DNA from 2 places in the Bradyrhizobium sp. URHA0013 genome. Region 1 is predicted to be linked to the other one. Evidence: predicted binding sites of a transcription regulator. Region 1 holds the regulator's gene; the other holds the start of a gene.
What was found. Region 1 encodes PhoB, which activates phosphate uptake and scavenging genes when phosphate is short. Its sites were predicted from a motif close to TGTCATNNANCTGTCAT; they were not measured.
Positions count from the first base shown of each region.

Region 2: the regulator PhoB is predicted to act here: its motif matches at 4,742-4,758, upstream of N551_RS0109855 (UDP-2,3-diacylglucosamine diphosphatase).

Region 1 covers NZ_JADK01000003.1:844,381-851,697, reverse strand. Annotated here, with positions in the region: gene pstC (phosphate ABC transporter permease subunit PstC) at 1-583, shown strand, start outside; gene pstA (phosphate ABC transporter permease PstA) at 588-1,433, shown strand; gene pstB (phosphate ABC transporter ATP-binding protein PstB) at 1,430-2,251, shown strand; gene phoU (phosphate signaling complex protein PhoU) at 2,262-2,978, shown strand; gene phoB (phosphate regulon transcriptional regulator PhoB) at 3,002-3,709, shown strand; gene N551_RS0104245 (GcrA family cell cycle regulator) at 3,948-4,460, opposite strand; gene N551_RS0104240 (aspartate aminotransferase family protein) at 4,916-6,118, shown strand; gene argF (ornithine carbamoyltransferase) at 6,118-7,065, shown strand; gene N551_RS0104230 (Hsp33 family molecular chaperone) at 7,304-7,317, shown strand, end outside.
Region 2 covers NZ_JADK01000006.1:451,670-458,986, forward strand. Annotated here, with positions in the region: gene N551_RS0109825 (cytochrome c) at 1-218, shown strand, start outside; gene N551_RS0109830 (cystathionine gamma-synthase family protein) at 504-1,799, shown strand; gene N551_RS0109835 (CHRD domain-containing protein) at 1,877-2,293, opposite strand; gene N551_RS0109840 (cytochrome c) at 2,449-3,375, shown strand; gene N551_RS0109845 (Lrp/AsnC family transcriptional regulator) at 3,400-3,645, opposite strand; gene thiD (bifunctional hydroxymethylpyrimidine kinase/phosphomethylpyrimidine kinase) at 3,775-4,575, shown strand; gene N551_RS0109855 (UDP-2,3-diacylglucosamine diphosphatase) at 4,782-5,594, shown strand; gene N551_RS0109860 (glycosyltransferase family 1 protein) at 5,608-6,651, shown strand; gene N551_RS0109865 (threonine/serine dehydratase) at 6,715-7,317, shown strand, end outside.

The DNA.
Region 1 (7,317 bases):
CTCGATCATCTACGGCATGTGGGGCTTCTTCGTGTTGGGTCCGTTCCTCGCCAACACGTTCCAGCCCTTCATGATCAAGATTTTCGACGGCGTGCCCGTGCTGGGCGCGATCTTCGCGGGTCCCCCGTCCTATCTCAGCCTGTTCAATGCCGCGTTGATCCTCGCCATCATGGTGCTGCCCTTCATCACCTCGATTTCGGTCGACGTGTTCAAGACGGTGCCGCCGGTGCTGAAGGAAGCCGCCTACGGCGTCGGCTGCACCACCTGGGAGGTCGTCCGCAGCGTGGTGATCCCCTACACCCGCGTCGGCGTCATCGGCGGCGTCATGCTGGCGCTGGGCCGCGCGCTCGGCGAGACCATGGCGGTGACCTTCATCATCGGCAACTCGTTCCGGATCTCGTCGTCGATCTTCGCCCCCGGCACCACGATCTCGGCGGCGATCGCATCCGAGTTCGCCGAGAGCGACGGCCTGCACCAGTCCGGCCTGATCCTGCTCGGCCTCCTGCTGTTCGTGCTGACCTTCTTCGTGCTCGCGGCGGCGCGGCTGATGCTGATGCGGCTGGAAAAGAAGGCGGGGAACTGACGTCATGAATCCGATCTATTCACGCCGCCGCCGCAAGGATATCGTCGTCCGCGGGCTCTGCATCGCCGCAACCGCCTTCGGTGTGACCTGGCTCGCGCTGATCCTGATCACGCTGCTCTACAACGGACTGGCGGGACTCAATGTCCAGCTGTTCACCGAGAACACGCCGCCACCGGGATCGAACGAGGGCGGCCTGCTCAACGCCATCGTCGGCTCGCTGATCATGACCGTGATCGGCGTCGGCATCGGCGCGCCGCTCGGCATGTTCGCCGGCACCTATCTCGCCGAATACGGCCGTAACGACCGGCTGACCTCGGTGATCCGCTTCATCAACGACATCCTGCTCTCGGCACCCTCGATCATCATCGGCCTGTTCATCTACGGCGCGGTGGTGGTGCCGATGCGCGGCTTCTCCGCGATCGCAGGCTCGCTCGCGCTCGCGGTCATCGTGATCCCGGTGGTGCTGCGCACGACCGAGGACATGCTGCTGCTGGTGCCGAACGCGTTGCGCGAGGCGGCCTCGGCGCTCGGCCTGCCGCGTTCGCTGGTGATCAAGCGGATCGCTTATCGCGCTGCCCGTTCGGGCCTCATCACCGGCGTGCTGCTCGCGACCGCCCGCGTCGCCGGTGAAACCGCGCCGCTGCTGTTCACCGCGCTGTCGAACCAGTTCTTCAGCCTCGGCCTGAACAAGACGATGGCGAACCTGCCGGTGACCATCAACAACTTCGTGCAGAGCCCCTATGCCTATTGGAAGCAGCTGGCCTGGAGCGGCGCGCTGCTCATCACCCTGACCGTTCTTGCCCTTAATATTTTCGCGCGCATCCTTGGCGCCGAGAGGACCGCAAAATGAGTGATCTTTCCGTATCGATGAGCGCGTCAGGTGGACTGCCGCACGCGGCAGTGCTGCCGGAGGCGCCCCCCAAGGTGACCGTGCGCAACCTGAACTTCTATTACGGCGAGCACCACGCGCTGAAAAACATCAACCTGACGCTCGGCGCCAACCGCGTCACGGCGTTCATCGGTCCGTCGGGCTGCGGCAAGTCGACCCTGCTGCGCATCTTCAACCGGATGTACGACCTCTATCCCGGTCAGCGCGCCACCGGTCAGCTCATGCTCGACCAGACCAACATCCTCGACGGCAAGCTGGACCTCAATCTGCTGCGCGCCCGCGTCGGCATGGTATTCCAGAAGCCCACGCCGTTCCCGATGACGATCTACGAGAACATCGCGTTCGGCATCCGTCTCTATGAGAAGATCTCGAAGTCCGAGATGGACGGCCGCGTCGAGAAGGCGCTGCGCGGCGGCGCGCTGTGGAACGAGGTCAAGGACAAGCTCAACGCCTCCGGCCTGTCGCTCTCCGGCGGCCAGCAGCAGCGCCTCTGCATCGCCCGTACCGTCGCGGTGCGGCCCGAGGTGATCCTGTTCGACGAACCCTGTTCGGCGCTCGACCCGATCTCGACCGCCAAGGTCGAGGAGCTGATCCAGGAGCTGTCCGAGGATTACACGATCGCGATCGTCACCCACAACATGCAGCAGGCGGCGCGCGTCTCCGACAAGACCGCCTTCATGTATCTCGGCGAGTTGATCGAGTTCGACGACACCAGCAAGATCTTCACGTCGCCGTCCGACCGGCGCACGCAGGATTACATCACCGGCCGGTTCGGCTAGGAGACGCGACATGGGTTCTGAACATACCGCAAAGGCCTTCGACACCGACCTCCAGGAACTCACGCGCCTGGTCGCCGAGATGGGTGGCATCGCCGAACGCATGATCGTCGAGTCCGTCGACGCATTGATCCGCCGCGACGTCCCGCTCGGCCAGCGCGTCGTCGCCATCGACACCGAGCTCGACGCGCTGCAGAAGCGCATCGAGGAGCGTGCGGTGCTCACCATCGCCCGGCGCCAGCCGATGGCAGTCGATCTGCGCGAGATCGTCGGCGCCATGCGCGTCGCGACCGATCTCGAGCGCATCGGCGACCTCGCCAAGAACATGGGCAAGCGCGTTGCGGCGCTGGAGACGGACTTCCATCCGCTCAAGCTGTTCCGCGGCCTCGAGCACATGACCGACCTCGTGCAGCAGCAGGTCAAGTCGGTGCTGGACGCTTATGCCGCGCATGATTTGCCGGCGGCGATGGCGGTGTGGAAGGGTGACGAGGAAGTCGACGCCATCTGCACCTCGCTGTTCCGCGAGCTCCTCACCTACATGATGGAGGATCCGCGCAACATCTCGTTCTGTATTCACCTGATGTTCTGCGCCAAGAACATCGAGCGGATCGGCGACCACGCCACCAACATCGCCGAGACCGTGTTCTACATGATCGAGGGCCAGGCGATCACCGACAAGCGGCCGAAGGGCGACATGACGACCTTCGCCAACACGGTACCGAACACCTGAAGACTTAAGGGAGCGACGACCCGATGGGCGCACGCATTATGGTGGTTGAGGACGAGGAAGCCCTGACCGAGCTTCTCCGCTACAACCTCGAAGGCGACGGTTATGACGTCGAGACGGTGATGCGCGGCGACGACGCCGACACCCGCCTCAAGGAGCACATCCCCGATCTGATCGTGCTCGACTGGATGCTGCCGGGCCTGTCAGGCATCGAATTGTGCCGGCGGCTTCGCACCCGTCCCGAGACCAAGCAGCTGCCGATCATCATGCTCACCGCGCGCGGCGAGGAGAGCGAGCGGGTGCGGGGTCTTGCGACCGGCGCCGACGATTACATCGTCAAGCCGTTCTCGGTGCCGGAGCTACTGGCGCGCGTGAAGGGCCTGCTGCGGCGCGCAAGCCCGGAGCGGCTCGCCACCGTCCTCGCTTTTGGCGACATCGAGCTCGACCGCGACAAGCGCCGCGTGGCGCGCTCCGGCCGGCCGATCGATCTCGGTCCGACCGAATATCGCCTGCTGGAGTTCTTCCTGGAGCACCCGGGACGGGTGTTCTCGCGCGAGCAACTGCTCGACAGCGTCTGGGGCCGCGACATCTATATCGACGAGCGCACTGTCGACGTGCATATCGGCCGCCTGCGCAAGCTGCTCAATCTCGGCCGCGAGCAGGACCCGATCCGCACCGTCCGCGGGGCCGGTTACGCGCTGGATGATCGGTTTGCGAAGGCGGAGCAGGTGTAGGGTTGCAGCTTTGTTTCTTGGCAAGCTGTCCCCGAATTCTTCGACGTCGTCCCGGACAAGCGAGCGCTGATCCGGGACCCATAATCACCGAACGTGGTTTGGCGAAGACTCGGAGTGACCTCTTTCGCGCAACAACTGCGCGCTCCGAGTATGGGTCCCGGCCCCCATGCGCAATTGCGCACTAGGCCGGGACGAGACTGAAATCGTTGAGCCGTCTTCGCGCGACGACTTGCCGTAATTACCGCGGCCCCGGCTTCACCGGTGCACGCCGCCGATCCGACGCCGGCTGGTACGCGACGCGCGAGTGCTGGGCGCAATAGGGCAGGCCGGACAGCGCCCGTCCACCGCAGAAGAAGAAGTCCGGGCTCGAGGGATCGCCGACCGGCCAGTGGCAGGTCGCCTCGTTCAATTCCAGCAGTGACAGCCGCTGGCTCATCGGCACCACGTTGTCATAGGTGACCGGATCCGGCTCAGCCTCGACCTCGAAGGCCTGCGCCAGCGCGGTGTTGCCGCGCGAGATCGGGCGGCTCACCCGCATCATGTGCTGCGCGGGGCGCGCCTTGCGCGGCCGCGGCGCTGCCGACGAAGGGCTCTTGGCGCGGCCCGAGAGGCCGAGCCTGTGCACTTTGCCGATCACGGCATTGCGGGTCACATTGCCGAGCTCCGCCGCGATCTGGCTGGCCGAAAGTCCGGCCTCCCAGAGCTTTTTCAGCTGCTCGACGCGATCATCGGACCAGGTCAAAACCGTCATTGCACCCTTTCCCTCGCTGCGCGCCAGCCATCCTGGGGCCTCGCAGCGAATGCCTAAGCCTTCAAAAACCCGTGCCGCCAGAATCCCTTAAGGCTCGCCGGGCGCGTCTTGAACGCCCGAACGTTTACGCCGGTACATAAGGACTTAAAGATCAGAACCACTGCACGAGATGTCGTATCTGACAATCCAAACGCTACAATATGGCGTGACTCCCGCGCAAGAGTCCGCCGACTCGCTTCCACATGTTCCGTGACTAAATCCCGCAAAATCGGCACCGCAAGACTACGGATTCAGCGTTTCGCGAGGCTTTCCGGGCGGCATTGACACCCGTTTCACCAAGCCTAAGATAGTCGCACGTGCCGCCCGCAAGAGGCGGCACGTTTCGTTTTCCGGGCCGGTCGATGGTGCGTTGCGCAATGCACGCTCACACCGTCCGCAACATTCAAGTGACCGTCATGACTAACAGCGCAGCGCCGCATTTGCTCCCCGTTTTCGCCAGGTCCGACCTCGGTTTCGAGCGTGGCGAAGGCTGCTGGCTGATCGCGACCAATGGCGAGCGCTATCTCGATTTCACCTCCGGGGTGGCGGTGAATGCGCTCGGCCATGCCCATCCGGCGCTGGTCGCGGCGTTGCAGGAGCAGGCCACGAAGCTCTGGCACATGTCGAACCTGTTCCAGAGCCCGGACGGCGAAAAGCTCGCCGCGCGCCTGTGCAATGAAAGTTTTGCGGATTTCGTGTTCTTCTGCAATTCCGGCGCCGAAGCGCTGGAATGCGTGATCAAGGTGGTGCGCCGTTATCACGCCGCGAAGGGCCATCCCGACCGCTATCGCATGATCACCTTCGAAGGCGCGTTCCATGGCCGCACGCTGGCGACGCTGGCCGCGACGGGTTCGGCAAAATATCTCGAAGGTTTCGGCCCCCCGATGGAGGGCTTCGACCAGGTTGCGCATGGCGATCTCGAGGCGGTGAAAAAGGCGATCGGTCCGCAGACCGCCGGAATCCTGATCGAGCCGATCCAGGGCGAGGGCGGTGTCCGTTCGGCAACGCCTGCCTTCCTGAGGGCGTTGCGCCAGCTCTGCGACGAGAAGGGTCTGTTGCTCGCCTTCGACGAGGTGCAAACCGGCATGGGTCGCACCGGCGATCTGTTCGCGTACCGCCGCCTTGGCGTCGAGCCCGACGTGATGTCGCTGGCCAAGGCGCTCGGCGGCGGCTTCCCGATCGGCGCGTGCCTTGCGACCGCGGAAGCGGCATCCGGCATGACACCGGGCTCGCACGGCTCGACCTTCGGCGGCAATCCGCTCGCGATCGCGGCTGCGAACGCCGTGCTCGACGTCATGCTCAAGCCCGGCTTCTTCGACCACGTGCAGAGGATGTCGCTGTTGCTGAAGCAGAAGCTCGCTTCCGTGATCGACCGCCACTCTGATGTCGTCAGCGAAGTGCGCGGCGAGGGCCTCCTGATCGGCATCAAGGCCGTGGTGCCTTCGGGCGATCTCGTTGCCGCCTTGCGCGCCGAAAAGCTGCTCACCGTCGGTGCCGGCGACAATGTCGTGCGTTTCCTGCCTCCTTTGATCGTCACCGAAGCCGAGATCGAGGACAGCGTCGGGCGGCTCGAGCGCGCCTGCACCGCGTTATCCGGCAACAAGCGGGCGGCAAGCTGATGAGCAAGTCGCCCGATAATACACCCAAGAAAACACCGAAGCACTTCCTCGATATCAACGAGCTGCCGCTGTCGGAGCTCAAGCGCATGCTCGCCGCGTCCACCGCGATGAAGGCGAAGCAGAAGGCGCATCAGCCGGTCAGGCCGCTCGAAGGCAAGACGCTGGCGATGATCTTCGAGCGCCCCTCGACGCGGACGCGGGTGTCTTTCGATGTTGCCATGCGCCAGCTCGGCGGCGAGCCCATCATGCTCACCGGTGCCGAGATGCAGCTCGGCCGCGGCGAGACCATCGCCGACACCGCGCGGGTGCTGTCGCGCTATGTCGACGCCATCATGATCCGCATCCTCAATCACGATGCCCTGCTGGAGCTTGCGGCGAACGCCACCGTACCCGTCATCAACGGCCTGACGCGGCGCTCGCATCCCTGCCAGGTGATGGCCGACCTCATGACCTACGAGGAACATCGCGGCCCGATCGAGGGCAAGACGGTGGCCTGGACCGGAGACGACAACAACGTGCTGGCGTCCTGGGCGCACGCCGCCGAGCGTTTCAAGTTCCAGCTCAATGTCGCGACGCCTCCGGAGCTCGCCCCGAAAAAAGCCATGCGCGACTTCATCAAGGCGACCGGCGCGCCGATCATGCTCGGCACCGATGCCGAAGCCGCCGTGCGTGGGGCCGATTGTGTCGTGACCGACACCTGGGTGTCGATGGGGGACAAGGAAGGCGAGCACCGCCACAACGTGCTCAAGCCCTATCAGGTCAATGCCCAGCTGATGTCGCTGGCCCAGCCCGATGCATTGTTCATGCACTGCCTGCCCGCCCATCGCGGCGAGGAGGTCACCGACGAGGTGATCGACGGTCCGCAATCCGTCGTGTTCGACGAGGCCGAAAACCGCCTGCACGCGCAGAAGGGCATTCTGGCCTGGTGCTTCGACGCGGTGAAGTAGATCGACGCGGGCGAGCTAACTTTCCGTCGTCCCGGCGAAGGCCGGGACCCAGACCGCGGAATCTCTCTTGTGGCAGATCGGCGGAGGCAACGAGTTTTCGCCAAACCAATATTCGTGGTTATGGGTCCCGGCCTTCGCCGGGACGACACCGAATTTGCCGTATCATGATCAAACCAGTGTCCAGATGAGCTGCTCCGAACCCCTTCCAATTCCGCCTTCCGACCCCAGATAAAGCGCCATGGTTTCCCAATC
Region 2 (7,317 bases), on a different contig from region 1:
CGAGCGCCAAGGGCATGAAGCCCGAGGGCGACTACAGCGCCTCGCCGAAGGTGTGGGAGGACAAGGCCGGCTTCGATGCCAAGGTCGCGAGCTTCGCCAAGGTCGTCGGCGAGGCCAAGGGCAAGATCAAGGATTTGGACTCGCTCAAGGCGAATTTCCCCGCGGTCGGCAAGGAATGCGGCGGCTGCCACGAGACGTTTCGCGTGAAGAACGGTTGACGGAAGAAAAAGATTCGTAGCCCGGATTGCGCTGCGCTCCATCCGGCTACTGAGAATCGGGAAAAAGCGGTTGCGACAGCAGCCGCTTTTTTCAGGTTGGCGCGCAGCACTGGAGATTCTGTCCGCAAGGCCTGACGGATCGCTGCCGGAGCAGCTATCTTGGCTCCAGCCGCCGCGGCATTGGCGTGAGCTTTTGACGCCGACGCATCTCGCTCCTGACCGCGTTGCGACATCAGGAGTTCCAACCCGCGGCGAGCAGCTCAATCAGCAACAGCGAGACAAGCCATGGTCAAACCGTTCCCGTCGAAGACGCACATCGGCAACCATATGCTGCATCCGGAAACGCTGATGCTGACCTATGGCTACGATCCGCAATTGTCGGAAGGCGCGGTCAAGCCGCCGGTGTTCCTGACCTCGACCTTCGTGTTCAAGACGGCCGAGGACGGGCAGGACTTCTTCGATTTCGTCTCCGGCCGGCGCGAGCCGCCGGAAGGGATGGGCGCGGGCCTGGTCTATTCACGCTTCAATCACCCCAACAGCGAAATCGTCGAGGACAGGCTCGCGATCTACGAGCGCACCGAGAGCTGCGCGCTGTTCTCGTCGGGCATGGCGGCCATCGCGACCACGATCCTGGCGTTCGTCCGCCCCGGCGATGTCATTCTGCACTCCCAGCCGCTCTATGGCGGCACGGAAACCCTGCTGACGAATACGCTTGCGCGTCTGTCGATCGGCGCCGTCGGCTTCGCCGATGGCGTTGACGAAGCCGTGGTCAGCCAGGCCGCGGAGGAGGCCATGCGCAAGGGCCGCGTCTCGATGATCCTGATCGAAACCCCGGCCAACCCGACCAACGGGCTGGTCGATGTCGCGATGATGCGGCGCGTCGCCGAGACCATCGGAAAGACCCAAGGCCATATTCCGATCATCGCCTGCGACAATACGCTGCTCGGGCCGGTGTTTCAGCGGCCGATCGAGCACGGCGCCGATATTTCCCTGTACTCGCTCACGAAATATGTCGGCGGTCATTCAGACCTGATCGCGGGCGCCGCGCTCGGCGCGAAGGCGGTCGTGAAAGGCATCAAGGCGCTGCGGGGCGCCATCGGCACCCAGCTCGATCCGCATTCCTGCTGGATGATCAACCGGTCGCTCGAGACGCTGAGCCTGCGCATGGAAAAGGCCGATGCGAATGCGCGCCTCGTGGCGGACTATCTGCGCGATCATCCCAAAGTGGCCAAGGTGCACTATCTCGGTCATCACGAGGCGGCGTCGCCGGACGGACTTGTGTTCGCCCGGCAATGCACAGGGGCGGGATCGACGTTCTCGTTCGACATCGTCGGCGGCAAGGCCGCCGCCATGAAATTCCTCAACGCGCTGCAGATCCTCAAACTGGCGGTGAGCCTCGGCGGAACGGAGTCGCTTGCGAGCCTGCCCGCCACCATGACCCACTCCGGCGTTCCCGCCGATATCCGCCGCAAGATCGGCGTGCTCGATTCCACGATCCGGCTGTCGATCGGCATCGAACACCCGTCGGATTTGATCGCCGACCTCGCGCAGGCGCTGAACGCAGCCGAACCTGAGGTGTGACGCCCGCGCCAGCGCTACGGGAATCGAAAAGGGCGGCTGCGATGGCAGCCGCCCTTTTTTGCTGGTCTGTGCGAAGTTTACTTCGTCACCTGACCGCGGATCTCGCCGCCCGGATTGGCCGCGGTGTGGATGTTGACGTAGAGCTTGCCGCCGAGCAGATCGGCGGCCTGCGCGTCGGTCAATGTCGCCGAGCCCTCGACCGGGCTGGACGTCGCATTCGGAATCGCGACCGCGACGCCGGCGTTCTTGCCGGCCTCGGCGGGTCCGTGGAAATGCGCGGCGGTGGCGGGGCCGGACAGGCCGGAATAGGTGACCTTCCAGGACAGCTTCTTGCTGGCGGCGTCGTAATCCAGATCGGCCGTTCCAGTGCCGCTGCTGGTCGTTGCGGGGACCTCGGACTTGGCGTCGAGCGTTGCTTTCAGCTTTTCGGCGCTGGCCGAACCCGCAAAAGCAACGGCGCCAAGCACTGACATGGCAATGACGATCTTGTTCATGATTTTTCTCCCTGCTGAACCCGTTTGGGCCGCCAAACTTCCAACAGCCGGCATTTCAGTTTATTCCCGTTTCAGGCCGCGGTGGGCTAAATTCTTCGTGGCTGGAGCCGCGAGGGCATCGGTCATAAGCTTCGCCGCGACGACGAAAGGACCGCATGTTGCGACGAACAACCTCCGTGGCGCTGCTCGCCGCACTCGCCGCAGCCGGCGTCTATTGGTGGCTCAGCGCGCCGGTGGTGGCGGCCGGCACCGCGCCCGCCCGCGCCCCTGATCTTGCCAATGGCCAGGTGATATTCAACGCCGGCGGCTGCGCCTCATGCCATGCCGTCCCCGACCAGCCCGATCGTCTCAGGCTCGGCGGCGGCGTTGCGATCAAGTCGCCGTTCGGAACGTTCTATGCGCCGAACATCTCGTCCGACCCGACCGACGGCATCGGCAAATGGAGCGAGGCCGAATTCGTCAACGCGGTGATGCACGGGGTCTCCCCGGACGGGCAGCATTACTTTCCGGCCTTTCCCTACACGTCCTATCAGCATGCCAGGCGCGAGGACGTGCTCGATCTCTTTGCGTACCTGAAAACGCTGCCGGCCGTTGCAGGAAAGGTGCGCGACCACGACGTGCGCTTTCCGTTCAATATAAGGCGCAACGTCGGCATCTGGAAATTCTTATTTCTGGACGGCAAGCCCTTCGTCGCCGACAGCGCGAAGTCGCCGCAGTGGAATCGCGGCGCCTATCTCGTCAACAGCTTTGGCCATTGCGCGGAGTGCCACAGCCCACGCAACGCGCTTGGCGGCATCATCGCCGGACAACGCTTCGCGGGAGGCCCGAATCCGGAAGGCGAGGGATGGGTGCCCAACATCACCCAGAAGGGCCTCGGCGAGTGGAGCGCGAAGGATATTGCCTATTTCCTGAAGACCGGCGAATTGCCCGACGGCGACAGCGTCGGCGGCGCGATGACGCGGGTGATCAAGAACACCTCGCAATTGCCGGACGACGATCTCGCGGCGATGGCGGACTATCTCAAATCGCTGCCGCCGGTGGACGGTCCGCCGCGCCCCAAGCGCAAGGAGGGCGGCGCCTGATCAGGCCCGCCCTTTTTCGGACGGTCAACTCGCGCCAAACGCCTTGAAGGTGATGATGGTGAGGGTGTCCTGGATGCCAGGCAACACCTGCACCTTCTCATTGACGAAGTGGCCGATATCGGTGTCGTTGTCGACGTAGAACTTCACCAGCAGGTCGTATTGACCGGCCGTGGAATAGATCTCGGAGGCGATCTCGGCTTCGGCAAGCGCATTGGCGACTACATAGGATTGGCCGAGCTTGCATTTGATCTGGACGAAAAAGGGAACCATCGCGGTCACTCCGAAAGCATATCTGGCGGCTAATAGGCCAAACCCGGCCGAATTTAGCAAGCGAACTTGCTGGGCCGGGGGAGGCGCGCTAGGACGGGCCATGGCTTCGAAAACGCGGAAAATCGCCCCATGACGACGCCCGTCGCGCTGACCATTGCCGGCTCCGATTCGAGCGGCGGCGCCGGCATCCAGGCCGACCTGAAGACCTTTGCTGCGCTCGGCGTTTTTGGCGCGTCCGCCATCACGGCGCTGACCGCGCAGAACACCCGCGGCGTCACCGGCATTCATGCGGTGCCCGCCGAATTCGTCACCGCGCAGATCGATGCGGTGTTTTCCGATCTCGAGGTCGGCGCGGTCAAGATCGGCATGGTAGCGCAAGCCGCCAGCATCGATGCGATCGCGGCCGCGCTGTCGCGCTGGGCGCCCCGGCATATCGTGCTCGATCCCGTGATGGTGGCGACATCGGGGGATCGCCTGCTCGCCTCCGAAGCGGTCGACGCCCTGCGCATCAAGCTGATGCCGCTGGCCTCGGTGATCACACCCAATCTGCCAGAGGCCGCGGCTCTGCTCGGCGAACCGGTCGCGGCCAGCGAGGCCGAGATCGAGAGCCAGGGGCGCCGGCTGATGGCGCTCGGCTGCCGGGCGGTCCTGATCAAGGGCGGGCACGGCGAGGGCGCCGAGAGCATCGACTATTTCGTCGATGCCAGCACCACGATCGCGCTGGCCGCGCCGCGCGTTGCCACTCGCAACACCCATGGCACCGGCTGCTCGCTGTCCTCGGCGGTCGCCGCCGGGCTCGCCAGAGGCGAGGATCTCGAGCGCGCCGTGCGCAACGCCAAGTTCTGGATCAGCGCGGCGATCGCGGCCGCCGACCGCTTCAGCGTCGGCCACGGCCACGGCCCGATCCATCACTTCCACAAATTTTACTGACGCCGCTCGCGAGCGCGCCGCCGTCAACCCATCGAGCCCATGCAGTTCCGGGTTGTTGCGGAGGGCGCTGCGACGCGATGTCGCCTGATTGTCGCATGCGACTGATATTCGCGGGGTGGGCGAGGCAAGCGCGATTCGGTTCCGAAGGTGCCTCAAAGGTTCAATTGGTCATCCCCCTGTCACGGGACATTGTTACAGGCTGGCGCATGGGAAGTTACGATGTGAGTGACGAGAGCCCGGAGCGGCGCTTTCGCACGTTGTTCATCTCCGACGTTCATCTCGGAGCCCGCGGTTCTCAAGCCGACCTTCTGCTCGACTTCCTGCGTTTCCATGATGCCGACACGATCTATCTCGTCGGCGACATCGTCGACGGCTGGGCGCTGAAATCGAGCTGGCATTGGCCGCAATCGCATAACGACCTCGTCCAGAAGCTTCTGCGCAAGGCGCGCAAGGGCGCCAAGGTCATCTACATTCCCGGCAATCACGACGAATTCCTGCGCAACTATTACGGCACTCATTTCGGCGGCATCGACGTGGTCGAGAATACCGTCCACACCGGCGCGGACGGCAAGCGCTATCTCGTCATCCACGGCGACATCTTCGACCTCGTGGTGCAGAACGCACGCTGGCTCGCCCATCTCGGCGACAAGGCCTACGACTTCGCGATCCAGCTCAATCGTTTCGTCAACTTCTTCCGGCGCATGTTCAAAGTGCCCTATTGGTCGCTGTCGCAATGGGCCAAGCAGAAGGTCAAGAATGCCGTCAACTATATCGGCGCGTTTGAGCAGGCGCTCGCCGCCGAGGCGCGGCGCCACGACGCCGACGGCGTGATCTGCGGCCATATCCATTACGCGGTGATCCGCGACGAGGGCGGCATCCGCTACATGAATTGCGGCGACTGGGTCGAGAGCTGCACGGCGCTGGTCGAGCACGACGACGGCCATTTCGAGATCATCACCTGGGCGGACCAGGCCGAGAAGCCGGCACAAGTCCCGCAGGTCGCAGCCAGAGCCGCATGACAAGGGCATCCTGATGCGCATCCTGGTCGCGACCGACGCCTGGCACCCGCAAGTCAACGGTGTGGTTCGGACGCTGACCAAGCTTAATGACGCCGCCCAGAGCCTTGGCGTCGAATTCGCGTTCCTGACGGCGCAATCGTTCCGCACCTTTGCGATGCCAAGCTATCGGGACGTGCGTCTGGCCATGCCGCGGCCGGGCAGAATCGCGAAGCTGATCGAGGAGGCGCATCCGGACAGCATCCACATCGCGACGGAGGGGCCGATCGGCCTGATGGTCCGGCGCTATTGCCGCCAGCGCAAGCTGCCCTTCACGACCAGCTTCCACACCCGCTTCCCCGAATATGTCCGTGCCCGGGTGCCGGTTCCGGAATCCCTGATCTGGCGGGCGCTGCGCCGATTCCACAGCCCCAGCCGCGCCGTGATGGCGGCAACGCCGGCGCTCGCCCGCGAGCTGACCGAGCGCGGCTTCGACAATGTCGTGCTGTGGCCTCGCGGCGTCGATACCAGCCTGTTCCACCCCCGCGCGATCGACCTCTGCCTGCCCGCGCCGGTGTTCTTGTCGGTCGGCCGGGTCGCGGTAGAGAAGAATCTCGAGGCCTTCCTCGACCTCGACCTGCCCGGCACCAAGGTGATCGTCGGCGACGGTCCGGAGCGTGTCGCGCTGGAGGAGGCCTATCCGGACGCGATCTTCCTCGGCGAAAAGCACGGTGAGGAACTGGCGGACATTTACGCTGCCGCCGATGTCTTCGTGTTTCCGAGCAAAACCGACACCTTCGGCCTGGTCCTGCTCGAAGCGCTGGCGAGCGGCCTGCCGGTCGCGGCGTTTCCGGTGAAGGGGCCCCGCGACGTGATCGGCGATGCGCCGGTCGGCGCGCTCGATCACGATCTGCGCAGCGCCTGCTTCGCCGCGCTGGACATCTCCCGGCAGGACTGTGTCGAATTCGCCTCCAACTACACCTGGGAGGCCTCGGCCCGGGCCTTTATCGACAGCATTTTGGCGGTCGGCGCGGTGCTGCCGGGCCGGAACGGGGCGGAGCCGGCGCGATTCGTCGCCTGAGAGCCCAGAATGCTCGCGCGGAGATGCCTTGCCCGCGCCTCATCCGCCGCGATAACATCAGGCATGACAGAACAGCTCCTCCCGATCGGCCCTGCCGATATCGATGCCGCAGCGCGCGTGATCGCACCCTTCGCCGTCCGTACGCCGCTGTTGTCCTTTCCCGTGCTCAACGAACGTGTCGGCGCAAAGGTCTATCTCAAGCCGGAGATGCTCCAGCGCACCGGCTCGTTCAAGTTCCGGGGTGCCTTCAACAAGGTCGCCTCGATCCCGCAGCACAAGCGCGCCGGCGGCGTGGTGGCGTTCTCCTCCGGCAATCACGCCCAGGGCGTGGCGGCGGCGGCCAAGATCCTCGACATGCAGGCGACCATCGTGATGCCCGCGGATGCGCCGTTGTCGAAGCGCGAGCGCACCAAATCCTACGGTGCCGAGGTCGTGCTGTACGACCGCGACCGCGACGACCGCGAGGCGATCTCGCGCGGCATCGCCGAGAAGCGCGGTGCGACGCTGGTCAGGCCCTATGACGATCCCTTCGTGATCGCCGGCCAAGGCACCGCCGGCCGCGAGATCGCCGAGGACATGGCGGCACTTGGTCTCGCCCCTGACATCGTGGTGGCGCCGGCCTCCGGCGGTGGTCTGATCGCGGGCGTCGCGACGGCCGTGAAGGCG